Regions from separate parts of the Streptomyces sp. NPDC042002 genome, predicted to be linked through region 1. Evidence: riboswitches for the same ligand, from Rfam matches in the RefSeq annotation. Region 1 holds a riboswitch; the other holds the start of a gene.
The links. Region 1 has a riboswitch for glycine ahead of gcvP (aminomethyl-transferring glycine dehydrogenase). Riboswitches for the same ligand answer to the same signal wherever they lie in the genome.
Positions count from the first base shown of each region.

Region 1 (3,327 bases):
CCTCGTGCTGATCGAGCCGGGCACCGAGCGCGCGCTGCTGGGGCCGATGCCGGTGCGGACGCTGCCGGGTGTGGGGCCGGCGACCGGCGACCATCTGCGGCGGGCCGGGATCACCACCGTCGAGGAGCTCGCCGAGGCGGGCGAGGACGAGCTCGTACGGCTGGTGGGGAAGGCGCACGGGCACGCCCTGTTCGCGATGGCGCTGGCCCACGACGTGCGGCCCGTGGTGGCCGAACGGGAGACCAAGTCGGTGTCGGTCGAGGACACCTACGACGTGGACATCCACGACCGGGTCCGGGTGGAGCTGGAGGTGCAGCGGCTCGCGGACCGGTGTGTGCGGCGGCTGCGCCGGGCCGGGCTGTCGGGGCGGACGATCGTGCTGAAGGTGCGCAGGTACGACTTCTCGACGCTGACCCGGTCCGAGACGCTGCGGGGGCCCACGGACGATCCCGGGGTCGTCCGGGAGGCCGCCGCGCGGCTGCTGGAGGGCGTGGACACGACCGGAGGCGTGCGGCTGCTGGGAGTCGGCGTCTCCGGGCTCGCCGACTACACGCAGGAGGACCTGTTCGCGCAGGCGCAGGCCGCCGCCGTGGGGGAGCCGGTGGCCGAGGAGCATTCCGCGGACGAGCCGGCCGAGGGCGCCCCGGTGGAGGAGGGGCGGCCCGCGGAGCGGCGGTGGTCCTCCGGGCACGATGTGCGCCATGCCGAGTACGGGCACGGCTGGGTGCAGGGGAGCGGGCTGGGGCGGGTCACCGTGCGGTTCGAGACTCCGTATTCCGAGCCCGGGCGGGTGCGGACGTTCCGGACGGACGATCCGCGGCTGGAACCGGCGGATCCGCTGCCCCTGGTGGAGCGAAGACCCGGGGACGCCGACGGGTTCCCGGCGGCTCCCGGGCCGTCGGCGTCAGAAGCCGCGACGCAACGTCCGGGCCTACGACCAGGTCCGGGCGTGGGCCCGGACCTGTACACCGGCCCGGACGCGGGCCCGGACCCGGACGGGAGTCGCGACGCGGATCCGGCCACCCGGGAAGCTCAGGCGTCCTCCGTGCCCGCGATCCGGCCGAAGTCCCGGTCCGGCGGTATCGGGGACGCCACGTCGAGACCGTAGTGGTGGTAGAGCTGGAGTTCCTGTTCGGGGGAGAGATGACGCCCGACGCCGAAGTCGGGGGCGTCCTTGATCAGGGCTCGGTCGAAGGGGATGCGCAAGGTCCCCTCGACGATCTCGCTGGGCTCCAGGGGCACGAAGGCGTCCCTGCTGAACAGCCCTGTGCGTATGGCCGCCCACTCCGGGACACCGGTCGCGTCGTCGAGATAGACCTCGTCGATCGTGCCGATCTTGGTGCCGTTGCTGTCGAACGCCTTGCGGCCGATCAGGTTGCGCGGATCGATGTCGGTCTGCACGGTCCCTCCAGTGGTCGCAAACTCATCCGTAAGTACTACGAAAGAGCACATTTGTGAAGGCGGCCACTCGAAGGCTGATGTCTTGTCCTCGCTGGTAGGCTGGCAGACGGCTGCTGATCCCGTGCGGGAGAGTCCTCCAGATTTCACCGGAGGCGCCGAAGGAGCAAATCCTCCCCGGAATCTCTCAGGCTCACGTACCGCACGGACGAGGTCACTCTGGAAAGCAGGGCGGGTGCCGATGGCCTCCGCTCTCACCGACGGTGAAAGTCGGGTCGTCCGCGGACGACCCGGTGAAACTCTCAGGTTGAGATGACAGAGGGGGAGGCCGTCGGGGTACCCGTGCCGGGGTGCCCCTCGAAGGTCGCGTCAGACCAGGAGGCCTCCGCCATGACCGCCCCTCGCATTCCGCTTTCCGAGCTCGAACAGGGCATTCCCTTCGAGCAGCGCCACATCGGGCCCGACTCCGAAGCCCGGGCCAAGATGCTCGCGCAGGTCGGCTACGGCTCGCTCGACGAGCTGACGGCCGCCGCGGTGCCGGACGTGATCAAGAACGCCGAGGCCCTGAAGCTGCCGGCCGCGCGGACCGAGGCCGAGGTACTGGCCGAGCTCCGCTCCCTCGCGGACCGCAACGAGGTGCTCGGCTCGATGATCGGCCTCGGTTACTACGGCACGTTCACGCCGCCGGTGATCCTGCGCAACGTCATGGAGAACCCGGCCTGGTACACCGCGTACACGCCGTACCAGCCGGAGATCTCGCAGGGCCGTCTCGAGGCGCTGCTGAACTTCCAGACCGTCGTCGCCGAGATCACCGGACTGCCGACCTCCGGCGCCTCCCTCCTCGACGAGGGCACCGCCGCCGCCGAGGCGATGGCGCTGTCCCGCCGCATGGGCAAGAACAAGAAGGGCCTCTTCCTGGTCGACGCGGACGCGCTGCCGCAGACCATCGCCGTCATAGAGACCCGCGCCGAGCCGACCGGCGTCGAGATCGTCGTCGCCGACCTCGCCGACGGCATCCCGGCCGGCCTCGCCGGGCGCGAGATCAACGGCGTGCTGATCCAGTACCCGGGCGCCTCCGGTGCCGTACGCGACATCAAGCCGATCGTCGAGCAGGCGCACGAGCTGGGCGCGGTCGTCACCGTCGCCGCCGATCTGCTCGCCCTGACCCTGCTGACCTCGCCCGGCGAGCTCGACGCGGACATCGCGATCGGTACGACGCAGCGCTTCGGTGTGCCGATGGGCTTCGGCGGACCGCACGCCGGTTACATGGCGGTCCGCGAGAAGTTCGCGCGCAGCCTCCCCGGCCGGCTGGTCGGTGTGTCCGTGGACGCCGACGGGAACAAGGCGTACCGCCTCGCCCTGCAGACGCGTGAGCAGCACATCCGCCGCGAGAAGGCGACCAGCAACATCTGTACGGCTCAGGTGCTGCTCGCCGTGATGGCCGGCATGTACGCCGTCTACCACGGTCCCGACGGCCTGCGGACCATCGCGTGGCGTACCCACCGCTACGCCACGGTCCTGGCCGCGGGTCTCACCGCCGGCGGCGTCGAGGTCGTGCACGGCGCGTACTTCGACACGCTCACCGTGCGGGTCCCGGGCCGCGCCGCCGAGACCGTGGCCGCCGCCCGCGACCACGGCGTCAACCTCCACCGCGTCGACGCCGACCAGGTGTCGATCTCGTGCGACGAGACGACCACGCGCGAGCAGCTGGCCGCCGTGTGGACCGCCTTCGGCGTCGACGGCGACATCGAGGCGCTGGACGCGAGCGCGGAGGACACCCTGCCGGCCGCGCTGCTGCGCACGGACGAGTACCTCACGCACCCCGTCTTCCACCAGCACCGCTCCGAGACCGCGATGCTGCGCTACCTGCGCAAGCTCTCCGACCGCGACTACGCGCTCGACCGCGGCATGATCCCGCTGGGCTCCTGC
Region 1 is NZ_JBVJCT010000033.1:9,497-12,823, forward strand. Features, by position in the region: gene ACZ6KY_RS32885 (DNA polymerase IV) at 1-1,108, shown strand, start outside; gene ACZ6KY_RS32890 (PRC-barrel domain-containing protein) at 1,033-1,401, opposite strand; glycine riboswitch at 1,516-1,611, shown strand; gene gcvP (aminomethyl-transferring glycine dehydrogenase) at 1,789-3,327, shown strand, end outside.

Region 2 (3,327 bases), on a different contig from region 1:
CGAGGTCCATCGTGGGCAGATCGAGCGGACCGCTCTGCGGGCCGCCGCCGTTGGGCAGCGGCACCCATACGAAGCTGCGGCCGAGCGCCTCGACGATACGAGCGGCCGCCGAGGGCCCCGCGGGCATGCTGAGGGAGGAGGACAACACCTCCTCCAGCTCGTTGCCGGGCCAGCCGCCGTGCGGATGGGGGTGCGCCTGTGCCGGAAAGTCCATCTGTCTACCGCCCGCTTCGAACCGTTGTTCCGGCTGGAAAGATTAGTGGGCCACCGCAACCGGTCAGTGGCCGAAGTCGATCCCGCGCAGGACGTCCGCCGCGTCCCGGTCGATCAGCACCGCCGAGCCGCACCCCGGGGGCAGGTCTCCCCTCTCGGCGGAGCGCAGCAGCCGGGCGACCGCGCCGCGATGGCGGGCGAAGGCGTAGCGCGAGACGCCCCGGCCGCGCTCGCGCTGCCCGTCCCGCGCGGTGCCCGGCGGGACGTCGAGCAGCAGCAGGTGCAGCGCGCCGCCCCGGCGCCGGGCCTCGCGGGCGAGCCAGCGGCGCACCCAGGCCTGCGTACCGCAGTCGTGCACGACGAGTCCGCCGCCGCCCCGCAGCGCGCGGCGCAGGCCGGCGTAGTGCGCGAGGCGGACGAGGGGGCGGTAGAGGACGTACGGCACCAGGCGGGCCATCCGGCCGTCCCAGCGCTCGCGGGTGTCCTGCGAGTCGACGCGCGCGCCCCGCACGGCCCGCCGCATCAGCGTCGACTTTCCGCTGCCGGGCAGTCCGGTGACCACCACGAGGTCGCGCGCCCCGAAGCGGAGACCGTGCGGGCTGTGTCCGACCCGGTCGCGGAGGTCCCGGACGACAGGCGCCGGCAGCGGGCCGCGCGCCTCCCGGGCCGGTGCGCCGGGCTGCTCCGGCAGCGCGAGACCCGAGGTCGTCGCGTACGCCGTGGTCCTGTTCACCGTGACCGTCCTCCCCTTGGGTGTGGAGTCCCATCCCCGTCGACTGTAAAGAGAAGGTAATGCCCGGCGCTTCCCCTTTTCATGCGCGGACTGCCACAGCCCGGTTACAGATGCCGGTCTGCCGGGATCGGACGGCACGTGCGATGATGGCCCCGCCAACTGCATACCGGCCGCTTGAATCCGCGCGGGAGAGTCCTGGGTACGTGTACCCGGGCGCCGAAGGAGCAAGTCCCTCCCTTGAATCTCTCAGGCCCCGTTACCGCGCGGGCGAGGCACATCTGAAAAGCGGGCCGCTCACCGGTGGCTCCACCCAAGGTGCAAATCAGGACCACCGTTTCGCGGGGTCCTGATGAACCTCTCAGGTTCCGATGACAGATGGGGAGGAACGACCTCGCCGTCATGCCTTGGGAGCCAGACCGATGAGCAGCACCGCACCCCGTCACACCGCGCTCGATGCCCTGCATCGCTCGCTGGGCGCGACGATGACCGACTTCGCAGGCTGGGACATGCCCCTGCGCTACGGCTCCGAGCGCGACGAGCACCTCGCCGTCCGCACGAAGGCCGGCCTCTTCGACCTCTCCCACATGGGCGAGATCACCGTCACCGGCCCCGAGGCCGCGGCTCTCCTGAACCACGCGCTGGTCGGCAACATCGCCACCGTCGGCGTGGGCCGCGCCCGCTACACCATGATCTGCCAGGAGGACGGCGGCATCCTGGACGACCTGATCGTCTACCGCCTGGCCGAGCACGAAGCCGGTTCCTCTCACTACATGGTCGTCGCGAACGCCTCCAACGCCCAGGTGGTGCTGGACGCGCTGACCGGGCGCGCCGCCGGTTTCGACGCCGTGGTGCGCGACGACCGTGACGCGTACGCGTTGATCGCCGTACAGGGGCCCGAGTCCTCCGGCATCCTCAAGGCGGTCACCGACGCGGACCTGGACGGCCTGAAGTACTACGCGGGCCTGCCGGGCACGGTGGCCGGCGTTCCGGCCCTGATCGCCCGCACCGGCTACACCGGCGAGGACGGCTTCGAGCTGTTCGTCGCCCCCGCCGACGCCGAGAAGGTGTGGCAGGCGCTGACCGACGCGGGCACCCCCGCCGGTCTTGTCCCCTGCGGTCTGTCGTGCCGCGACACGCTGCGCCTGGAGGCCGGCATGCCGCTGTACGGGCACGAGCTGACCACCTCGCTGACCCCCTTCGACGCCGGTCTCGGCCGGGTCGTGAAGTTCGAGAAGGACGGCGACTTCGTGGGGCGCGCGGCGCTGACCGAAGCCGCCGAGCGTGCCGCTTCCGAGCCGCCGCGGGTCCTCGTCGGCCTGATCGCCGAGGGGCGTCGCGTGCCGCGCGCCGGGTACTCGGTCGTCGTCGGCGGCCAGGTGATCGGCGAGATCACCTCCGGCGCCCCGTCCCCCACGCTGGGCAAGCCGATCGCCATGGCGTACGTCGACGCCGCGCACGCCGCGCCGGGCACCGCCGGTGTCGGTGTGGACATCCGGGGCAGCCACGAACCGTACGAGGTCGTGGCGCTGCCGTTCTACAAGCGCCGGAAGTGACACTGGTCCGCACGGGCCGGACGTGACACCGGTCCGCACGGGCCGGACATGACACGGATCCCCGTCGGGCTCCGGCGCTGACGGGCGATCCCGTCGGGCTCCGGACGTGACCCTGGGCACATCCGCCCGGGTCACCCACGCTTCCCTCCATCAGCACTCCCACGCGTACAGGAGAATTCAGGTCATGAGCAACCCCCAGAAGCTGCGCTACAGCAAGGAGCACGAGTGGCTGTCCGTCGCCGAGGACGGCGTCGCGACGGTCGGCATCACCGAGTACGCGGCCAACGCGCTCGGCGATGTCGTCTACGCCCAGTTCCCGGCGGTCGGTGACACGGTGACCGCGGGCGAGTCCTGTGGCGAGCTGGAGTCGACCAAGTCGGTCAGCGACCTGTACTCCCCCGTCGACGGCGAGGTCGTCGAGGCCAACCAGGACGTCGTGGACGACCCGTCGCTCGTGAACTCCGCGCCCTTCGAGGGCGGCTGGCTGTTCAAGGTGCGCGTCGCGGGCGAGCCCGAGGACCTGATGTCCGCCGACGAGTACACCGCCTTCACCGCCGGCTGAGGAGTCACCGCATGTCGCTTCTGAACACCCCCCTTCACGAGCTGGACCCGGACGTCGCGGCCGCCGTCGACGCCGAGCTGCACCGCCAGCAGTCCACCCTGGAGATGATCGCCTCGGAGAACTTCGCTCCGGTCGCGGTCATGGAGGCCCAGGGCTCGGTCCTGACCAACAAGTACGCCGAGGGTTACCCGGGCCGTCGCTACTACGGCGGCTGCGAGCACGTCGACGTGGCCGAGCAGATCGCCATCGACCGGGTGAAGGCGCTC
Region 2 is NZ_JBVJCT010000023.1:69,344-72,670, forward strand. Features, by position in the region: gene ACZ6KY_RS27990 (enhanced serine sensitivity protein SseB) at 1-214, opposite strand, end outside; gene ACZ6KY_RS27995 (AAA family ATPase) at 278-946, opposite strand; glycine riboswitch at 1,122-1,218, shown strand; glycine riboswitch at 1,219-1,331, shown strand; gene gcvT (glycine cleavage system aminomethyltransferase GcvT) at 1,366-2,499, shown strand; gene gcvH (glycine cleavage system protein GcvH) at 2,684-3,061, shown strand; gene glyA (serine hydroxymethyltransferase) at 3,073-3,327, shown strand, end outside.
Region 2: linked by a shared signal. The riboswitch ahead of gcvT (glycine cleavage system aminomethyltransferase GcvT) and the one ahead of gcvP (aminomethyl-transferring glycine dehydrogenase) in region 1 are both predicted to bind glycine.